One region of the Amycolatopsis sp. lyj-108 genome, then DNA from elsewhere that is predicted to be linked to it. Evidence: predicted binding sites of a transcription regulator. Region 1 holds the regulator's gene; each other region holds the start of a gene.
What was found. Region 1 encodes HspR, which represses chaperone genes until heat shock. Its sites were predicted from a motif close to ANNTTGAGTNNNNNNNACTCAANNT; they were not measured.
Positions count from the first base shown of each region.

Region 2: the regulator HspR is predicted to act here: its motif matches at 1,740-1,764, upstream of lon (endopeptidase La).
Region 3: the regulator HspR is predicted to act here: its motif matches at 1,752-1,776, upstream of ACLJO0_RS18155 (adenylate cyclase).

Region 1 covers NZ_JAJPWQ010000001.1:495,980-499,204, reverse strand. Annotated here, with positions in the region: gene ACLJO0_RS02435 (lytic polysaccharide monooxygenase) at 1-467, shown strand, start outside; gene ACLJO0_RS02430 (DUF305 domain-containing protein) at 464-1,063, shown strand; gene ACLJO0_RS02425 (heat shock protein transcriptional repressor HspR) at 1,110-1,538, opposite strand; gene dnaJ (molecular chaperone DnaJ) at 1,544-2,719, opposite strand; gene grpE (nucleotide exchange factor GrpE) at 2,753-3,225, opposite strand, start outside.
Region 2 covers NZ_JAJPWQ010000002.1:508,404-511,628, reverse strand. Annotated here, with positions in the region: gene ACLJO0_RS08720 (GNAT family N-acetyltransferase) at 1-744, shown strand, start outside; gene ACLJO0_RS08715 (SAM-dependent methyltransferase) at 764-1,612, shown strand; gene lon (endopeptidase La) at 1,781-3,225, shown strand, end outside.
Region 3 covers NZ_JAJPWQ010000004.1:440,138-443,362, forward strand. Annotated here, with positions in the region: gene ACLJO0_RS18145 (hypothetical protein) at 274-714, opposite strand; gene ACLJO0_RS18150 (hypothetical protein) at 732-1,667, opposite strand; gene ACLJO0_RS18155 (adenylate cyclase) at 1,777-2,745, shown strand; gene ACLJO0_RS18160 (hypothetical protein) at 2,748-3,225, shown strand, end outside.

The DNA.
Region 1 (3,225 bases):
GCGTGACCTTCAACTGGAAGTTCACCGCCTACCACCGGACCACGAACTACGAGTACTACATCGGCGGCACCAAGATCGCCGACATCAGCGGCAACAACTCCGCGCCGAAGGACCCGACGTCGCACACCGTGAGCCTGAACGGCTTCAGCGGCCGCCAGAAGGTGCTCGCCATCTGGAACATCGCGGACACGCCGATGGCCTTCTACAGCTGCATCGACCTGCAGATCGGCGGCGGCAACCCGCCCACCACGAGCAACCCGCCGACCACCAGCAACCCGCCCACGACGTCGAACCCGCCCACCAGCACCAGCAACCCGCCCGCCGGCGGCACCTGGGCGGCCGGGACGGCGTACTCGGTCGGCAGCATGGTGACCTACGGCGGCGCGACCTATCGCTGCCAGCTGGCGCACACCGCGCTGCAGGGCTGGGAACCGCCGAACACCCCCGCACTGTGGACCCGGCAGTGAAGCTGGCCCTCGTTCTCGTCGCCGGTCTCGTGGCCCTCGCGGGCTGCGGGACCGGTGATGGCTCACCGACCACCGCCGGCGGCCCGATCTCTCCGGTCCCCCAATCCGCCGCCGCGGCGTCCGCCGAGTACAACGACGCCGACGTGATGTTCCTGCAGATGATGATCGCCCACAACAACCAGGGCGTGGAGATCGTCAAGCTGGTGAAGGCCAAGCAGGCGCAAAAGCAGGAGCTCAAGGATCTCGCGGCCGCCATCGAGGCGACGCAGCAGACCGAGAGCACCGAAATGCGGAACTGGCTGAAGGGCTGGGGCAAACCCGAGACGGGTTCGGCCGATCCGCACGCGCACCACCATCACGGTGGCGACGGGCTCACGGACAAGGGGTTGCTCGAAGCACTGTCCAAAAAGGATGGTTCGGAGTTCACCCTCGACTTCGCGGACATCTTCGTCGCGCACCAGCACAACGGGGTCGCGCTCGCGAGGACCGAGCTGAAGGACGGCAAGAACCCGGAGGCGAAGGCGCTGGCCCAGCGGATCATGGACTCGCGCACCGGCGAAGTCCAGCAGATCCGGACCCTGGTCCCCGGCCAATAACGCAACTAGTCACCTACTTGCGCCGGATTTCCGGGCAAGTAGGTGACTAATTGCGGCGTTTGGGCTTCCAGACGACCAGGGCCGTCTGCTGCCGCAGCGGGACGAGGTCCTTGCGGTAGGAGGCGTGCACGGCCGCGGCCGTCTGTTCGGCGGTGAGGTACGCCGCCGTGAGCTCTTCGGTCAGTTCGGCGATGCGCGCCCGGAGGGCGTCGACCTGGTTTTCCAGCTCGATGATCCGCTTGATGCCCGCGAGGTTGACACCGTCCTCTTGGGACAGTCGCTGCACTTCGCGCAGCAACGCGATGTCCCGCATCGAGTAACGCCGTCCACCACCGGAGGTTCGGCCAGGCGACACGAGACCCTGGCGGTCGTAGGACCGCAGGGTCTGCGCGTGCAGGCCGGACAGCTGCGCCGCCACCGAAATGACGAACACCGGCGTGTCCTCGTCCGCACCGTGCGGCAACCCGCCGAACATCGCGCTCACCTGCCTTCGAGAAGTTCGGTGATCTCCGGTCGTGGATCGTGGTCGGCCATGGCCTCGGCGTAGGCCTCCAGCGCTTCACGCGCCTTGTCGTCCAATTTGGCCGGGATGGCCGCCTGCAGGGTGACCAGCAGGTCGCCCTGCGAGCCGTCACGCTTCGCGATTCCCTTGCCGCGCACGCGAAGCACCCGGCCGCTCGCCGTACCTTGCGGCACCTTCAGCGAGACCTTGCCCTCGAGCGTCGGCACGGTGATCGTGCCGCCGAGGGCCAGTTCCGCGAAGGACACCGGCACGGCGATCGTCAGGTCGAGGCCCTGACGCCCGAACAACGTATGCGGTGCGACGTGCACGCGGACGTACAGATCGCCCGGCTGCGCGCCGCCTCGGCCCGGTTCGCCCTGGCCGGCCAGGCGGATCCGCTGGTCGTCGGCGACGCCCGGCGGGATCCGCACGGTCAGCGTGCGGGTGCGGGTGCTGATGCCCTCGCCCGCGCATTCCGGGCAGGGGTCGTCGATGATCGTGCCGCGGCCACGGCAGTCGCGGCACGGCTCGGAGAACGCGAACGCGCCCTGGCTCCGGCTGACCAGCCCGCTGCCCTGGCAGGTCGAACACGTCCTCGGGGAGGTTCCCGGCTTCGCGCCGTTCCCGCCGCAGGTGGAGCAGGTCGCCGGACTCGACAGCCGCAGCGGCAGGGTCGCACCCTTGACCGCCTCGGTGAAGTCGATCCGGACGTCGGTCTCCACGTCCGAGCCGCGCTGCGGCCGGTTCGCCGTGGCACCGGCGGCACCACCGCGGCGGCCGAAGAGACCGCCGAGGATGTCGCCGAGGCCGCCGAAACCGCCCTGCTGCTGGCCCGCCTGGCCGAAGATGTCGCCGACGTCGAAACCGCCGCTGCCACCGCCGCCGCCCGGGAAGCCGAAGCCGCCGGGACCGCCGGAGCCGAAGAGGCGGCGAGCCTCGTCGTACTCCTTGCGCTTGGCCGTGTCGGACAGCACGCCGTACGCCTCGGAGACCGCCTTGAACTTCTTCTCGGCCTCCGCGTTGCCCGCGTTGGCGTCGGGGTGGTTCTCCTTGGCCAGCTTGCGATAGGCCTTCTTGATCTCGTCCGCGGTGGCGTCGGAGGAGACGCCCAGCTCACGGTAGAAGTCCTTACCGATCCATTCCCGTGCACTCACCGAACGTCTCCTCCTTTCACGCCGTATCGCCGATCAGCGGTTGTTCTCATCGAAAAGTTCGCCCTCGAGCGGCAGCTCGCCGCCGACGGGCGGGTCCACCGGGGCGTCCTGCGTCGCCGCCGCGGGTGCCGGAGCGGCACCCGGCTCGTGGTCGGTGACGCCGACCAGCGCCGCGCGCAGCACGCGTTCGCCGAAGCGGTAACCGCGGCGCATGACCGTGGTGACCGTCGGCCCGGCGACGTCCGGCGACGTGCTGTGCTGGACGGCCTCGTGCACGCTCGGGTCGAAGGGCTCACCCTCCGCGCCGAACGGCTCGAGCCCCGACCGCTGCAGGCTCCCGACCAGCTTCTCGCCGACCGCCTTGAAGGCACCCGTCAGATCGCCGTGCTGCTCCGCGCGCTCGAGGTCGTCGAGCAGCGGGAGCAGATCACCGACGACCGACGCCTTCGCGCCGGCGACGACCTGCTCGCGGTCACGGTCGACGCGCTTGCGGTAGTTGGCGTACT
Region 2 (3,225 bases), on a different contig from region 1:
CTCGTCGAACATCGCCTCGAAGCGCGACTCACCGGCCCTCACCCGGAAGCGGCCCTTGACGCATTACTCACCCGATGGGATGAACATCTGAAGACCGTGGCCCCACCAGGGGATGTCGAGACGGCGGCGACCGTGGTGCGGCCGAGCCGTGACTCCCCCGGCTCGGCCGAATTGCTGCGCCGCGGCTTCGCGCCGGTGCTGGTGATCGCGGTCCGCCCGGCCGACCGGCTCGCCGTGACGGGACCGCCCGCCACTCCCGGAGTGCACATCCGGCCCGCCGAAGCCGATGATCTCGAAACCGCCGTCGGACTCGAACTGGAATTGCAGCGTTACGACGCGCAGTTCGGTTCTGTCACCTTGCGCGAGGGCGCGGAGGAAACGATCGCCGCGGACCTGTCGAAACACCTGGGCCGGGAGAACCCGACGTTGTGGATCGCCGAGTTGTACGGGCGGGCGCTCGGGATGGTGCGGGTGCAGTTCCCCGGCGAGACGGCGTGGGTCAGCGGCCGGGTCGCGGCCGACCGGGTCGGCTACCTGTCGTCGCTGGCAGTGGCCGAACCGGCGCGTTCGAGCGGGGTGGGGACGGCGCTCGCCGCGCACGCGCACCAGATCTTCGACGAGTGCGGCACCGAAGCCGTGCTGCTGCACCACGCGCTGGCCAACCCGCGCTCGACGCCGTTCTGGTACGCGCAGGGCTACCGGCCGCTCTGGACGTACTGGCAGCGCCGACCGGCGGTGCCCTGATCCCGATAGGCTCGTTTTCGTGAAGAAGGACGAGGACGCGGCCCCGGTGGCGCCGACGGGTGTCGACACCGAAAAGCCGTCCGCGGCGAGGATCTACGACTGGTTCCTCGGCGGGACCCACAACTGGGCGGTCGATCGCGAGTTCGCCCGCGCGCTGGAAAAGCAGTGGCGGTGGGTCAAACCGGGCGCGCGGCACAACCGCGAGTTCATGAACCGGGTCGTGCGCGCCGCGCTGAACGCGGGGATCCGGCAGTTCATCGATCTGGGTTCCGGTGTCCCGACAGCCGGGAACGTGCACGAGATCCTCCAGGAGGAACTGGAGCCTGGTGACACGGCGAAGGTCGTGTACGTCGACTACGAGCCTGTCGCGGTGGCGCACGCGGAGCTGATCCTCGAACGGCACGAGGCGACCGGCTGGGCCGGGATCGTCCACGCGGACATGCGGCGGCCGAAGGACGTCCTGCGGCATCCGGAGACGTTGCGGCTGATCGATTTCGACCAGCCGGTATGCCTGATGATGATGGCCGTCCTGCATTTCGCCGGGCCGCAGGACGATCCGCCCACGCTGGTCGCGACCTACCGGAACGCGCTGGCGCCGGGCAGCTGGCTGGGGCTGTCCCATATGAGCTTCGGCGGCCAGACCGGCGAGGACGCCGACGGGCTCCACTGGATGGTCGAGCAGTACCGGAAGACGAGCAACCCGGTGTGGATGCGGGACCGCGAAGAGATCGAGCCGCTCTTCGGGGACTGGCCGCTGCTGGAGCCCGGCGTCGTCCACCTGCCCGACTGGCGGCCGGTGCGGGAGCTGCGGCGGGACGAGGAAGGTGCCCGGCCGTTCGCCTGGTGCGGGGTCGCCGTCCACCCCTGACATCCGACCTCTGACCCGGACGCGTCGCCTTTAGCGGGCTAACCGTCACGCATTGGGGCGCAGAGGTCGGAGGGGTGGGGTGATCGCTGACGGCGAACGCGGAAAGGAAACAAACGGGTCGATCGGAGAGTTGAGCTAGGCAGACTCAACTAACCGAGGAGTGCACAGATGACCGACAACCGCCTCCTGCCCGTCCTCCCGCTCGATGACGACGTCGTGCTGCCGGGCATGATCGTCCCGCTCGACCTCGCCGACACGGAGACGCGGGCCGCGGTGGAGTCCGCCCAGGCCAACACGCCTGCCCAGGCTTCCTTCCCGGGGATCCGGTCCAGCGCCGCCACCAAGGCCGAGGTGCTGATCGTCCCCCGCGTCCACGGCGAGTACGCCGAACTCGGCACCATCGCGACCGTCGAGCGCATCGGGCGCGTGCCCGGCGGCAAGACCGCGGTGCTGCTGCGCGGCACCCGCCGCGCCGTCGTCGGCCGCATCGCCGACGGCCCCGGCGCCGCCCGCTGGGTGCACGCCGAGGTCGCCACCGAGACCACCGACGACAACTCCGCGAAGCTCGCGTCCGAGTACAAGAGCGTCGTCCTCGCGATCCTCCAGCAGCGTGGCGGCTGGCAGATGATCGACGCCGTCCAGGAGGTCGAGGACCCGTCCGCGCTCGCCGACCTCGCGGGCAACTCGTCGTACCTGAACACTGAGCAGAAGCTCGAACTGCTCTCCACGCTCGATGTTTCGGCACGGCTCGAAAAGGCGCTCGAATGGAGCCGCGAGCAGCTGGCCGAACTCGAGGTCACCGACACCATCCGCAAGGACGTCCAGGAGGGCATGGAGAAGCAGCAGAAGGAGTTCCTGCTGCGCCGCCAGCTCGAAGCGATCCGCAAGGAGCTGGGCGAACTCGACGGCACCGCCAACGACGACGACTACCGCGCCCGCGTCGAGGCCGCCGAGCTGCCGGACGCGGTCAAGAAGGCCGCACTGTCCGAAGTGGACAAACTGGGGCGGACCTCCGACCAGTCCCCCGAGGGCGGCTGGATCCGCACGTGGCTGGACACGGTCCTCGAACTGCCGTGGAACGAGCGCACCACCGACGTCTACGACATCGCCGCCGCGCGAGACATCCTCGACGCCGATCACGCCGGTCTCGACGATGTGAAGGAACGCATCATCGAGTACCTGGCCGTGCGCAAGCGTCGCGCGGAGTCGGGGCTGGGCCCGGTCGGCGGACGGCGTTCGGGCGCGGTACTGGCGCTCGCCGGTCCTCCCGGGGTCGGCAAGACGTCGCTCGGCGAGTCCGTGGCGAAGGCGATGGGCCGCAAGTTCGTCCGCGTGGCGCTCGGCGGTATCCGCGACGAAGCCGAGATCCGCGGTCACCGCCGCACCTACGTCGGCGCCCTGCCCGGCCGGATCGTCCGTGCCATCAAGGAAGCCGGCTCGATGAACCCGGTCGTGCTGCTCGACGAGATCGACAAGGTCGGCGCCGACTACCGCGGCGACCCGACGGCCGCGCTGCTGGAGGTGCTGGACCCGGAGCAGAACCACACGTTCCGCGACCACTACCTCGAGGTCGAACTGGACCTGTCCGACGTGGTGTTCCTCGCGACGGCGAA
Region 3 (3,225 bases), on a different contig from region 1:
TGTTGAAGGCGGCGACCCGGCGCGGCGGTCGTGAGTGATAAAGAGCGTTCTATTGAGGGGTAAGGCAAAGGTGCCGGGACGCGGGGATTCGCTCGCGGCCGTGGGGCACCCCTGTCGCGAAAGCCACTTTCGGGACCCCAGGCGTTGCGAAAGTGGCTTTCGCGACACATCTCGACCATGGGTTTCAGCGGCGGTAATGACGGCTCCCTCTTCGCTACCGCACCCTACTCCCGACGTTGCGAAAGCCACTTTCGCAACCTGCCACCCTTTGCCTTACTCTCGGCTCTCGCGACGCCGCTTGCCAACGTCCAACCGGTACCGGACGACACCCACTATCACCAGTCCGACGAGAAAGAGACCCAGCGCGCCGCCTGCCGAAACCTTCCAGATCAACGGCGATCTCGTCCGGTAGGCGAATCCGTCACCGGCGAAGACCGTGTCACCCCGCGAGATCTCCTCACCCAGGATCTGCCCGCCTCCGGTACGACCGTCGGCGAAGCGCCATTTTCCGGAGCAGTAGGGGGTCTGGCCGTTCACCGCGGATCCCTCCGAGGTGCACCCCGAGATCTCGGTGACCGTGACATCCTCGCCGGTGCTCAATTCACCGATGTCGGAACCGAGGGAGCCCCAGACGACACCGAAGATCAGCAGAAAAGGAAGAAAGGCCGAAAGCGCCGAGGTAAGAACTCCGGGTTTCCGCGCGTTTTCCGGCACTGGAGTCCTTTCGTCGATCACCGGAGCTTCAGCAGGACTTCCCGCTCGAGTTTGCCGACGAGGAGGTACTCGGCCCGGTATCCGGGCGGGACCACGAAACAGACGAGACCCGTGGTGCCGTCGAAAGCGCCGGGAGCGCCGGCGCAGTCCTTGACCCGCTCCGGCTCACCGTGTTCGTCGGCCGACAGCTCCAGCGCCGAGTCACCGAAGCGAGACGCCTCGATCCGCAAGGTGAGGACGTGGAATCCACTCAACCACGCCTCGGCTCCCTCAGGCGGCCCGGACCGGCTGTCGAGCACACGCACGGCCGAATCCCCGGAGACGGCGGTCTGTCCACGGGCGAACACCGGTGGCGGCCCCCATAAGTCGCGACGGAGTTCCCAGAAATTCGGGACAGGGTCGGACACCTCGCCGTAGGCCGTCCCGCCGAACCCGACCGGCGTCAGCACCACTAACGCGGCGAAGGCCAGCCCAGCCAGGAACGGCAGCGACTTCCACGCGATGCCCGGTCTCGCCAGCCTGGCCAGCACGATGGCCGCGAGCACCAGGAGTACCCAGCCGAGGGACATCGCCGTGATCTTCTCCCACGGATGGTGGGCTTCCACGACGTCGGTGGCCCCGCGCACGGACAGAACCCGGTCCGTCACCGACGAAAGCCGGGCGACCACCGGATCGGCGAGGCCGAACGTGTCTCGTGTCGGCAATTCGATCGCGCGGCCGTCTTCGCCGATTGCCAGGACCTCGTAGCTGGTTCGCGGGCCGTGCTGTCCTTCGCTGGTCGTGGAGTTCCGTTCGGAGATCACCGCGCGCACGTCGTACACGCCGGCCAACCCCTCGACGGTCCACCGTCCGACGAAGGCCGCGACGGCTCCCCAGACGATCCCGAGCGCGAACACGACGATCTTCGCGATCGTGCGCTGACTGTCTTTCCGATCCGGTTCGCGGACGACCACCAACACCCCCTGTTCGGCTCGCCCAGTCTATTGGCCGCAGCCGCCGAGCGGCACGGGATTTGTACCCACCCCCTTGCGGACCGAAGTAAGAGTCGTCTAGACTCAAACTATGCTCACCAGGGAAGACGCCGTGGCGATGATCGAGAACACGGTCGACGCGGCCGCTCTGTTCGCCCGCCATCGCTACCGCGAACTGGCGGCCGTGCTCCACCCCGACCGCAACCCCGGCGACGACCGCGCCCACCGGGCCGCCGCCACCCTCAACCACCTCCACGACGAGTGGAAACGCGCCCGGCGCCAGACGATCACCACCGCGACCTCGGCGTACACCCTCACCGAGCCGCACGCGGTGGGCAGTGTCGCGACGACCTACCGGACCACCGGCCCTCATCTGGTCAAACTCGTCCGCGACCCGGCGCTCAACCCGCTGATCCACGCCGAGTGGGCGGCGTTGCGCACCCTCGACGGCTTCACCGAACGGCACCGGTGGCTGCGTCCCTACTACCCGCGGCTGCTCGACACCTCGGGTCCGGTGGCGCGGGGCGACCGCGCGTTCAGCGTCCTCGATCCGCTCGTCGACGGCTTCGTCACCCTCGCCGATATCGGGAAAGCCTTCCCTGGCGGGCTCGACGGCCGCGACTACGCCTGGATGCACCGGCGCCTGCTGCGCGCCGTGGCGGGCGCGCACCGCGCGGGTGTCGTCCATGGCCACCTCACCGCGGACAACGTGCTCGTCCATCCGGGACAGCACGGAATCGTCCTCGCAGGCTGGTCCTTCGCCGTCGAAGACGGTGTGCTCCCGCTGGCGACGGACAACTCCGTCCAGTACCCATCGGAAGTCCACAGAGGACTCCCGATGACCGCGGCGACGGACGTCCACATGCTCCACCGCATGATGCTGGAACTACTGGCACCGAACGAAACCCGCCAACGCGAGTTCGCGACGTGGTGCACCCAGGACATCCCGGCACAACGACCCGAAGCCGCCGATCTGCTCGACGAGTACGACGAACTGCTCGCCGACCTGTACGGCCCCCGCACCTTCCGACCCTTCACCATCCCCGAGACAGGAGCCTGACCATGGGACACGGACACTGGGACGACAACGCCTACGCCGCCGCGAGGACCTTCCGCGCGGCCAAGGGCGAGGACGATTTCGGCTACACCGCCGATCTCCGCTCCAAACCCGCGAAAGAGTGGAAGGTCGCGCCCGCGCTCGATCCGCTGAACGCCGTGCGGGAATGCCGGGATTCGGCCGACCACACCGATTCGACGCCGATCGCGGTGCTGTTCGACGTCACCGGCTCGATGCGCCGGGTGCCGCGGATCATGCAGGGCAAGCTCGGCAAACTGCACGGCCTGCTCAAACGCCGGGGTTACCTGGCCGATCCGCAGATGCTGTTCGGCGCGATCGGCGACGCCGACAGCGACCGGGTCCCGTTGCAGATCGGCCAGTTCGAATCGGACAACCGGATGGACGAGCAGCTGCGCACGATCTTCCTCGAAGGCGGTGGAGGCGGGCAGAAGAGCGAATCCTACGAGCTGGCCGCCTACTTCA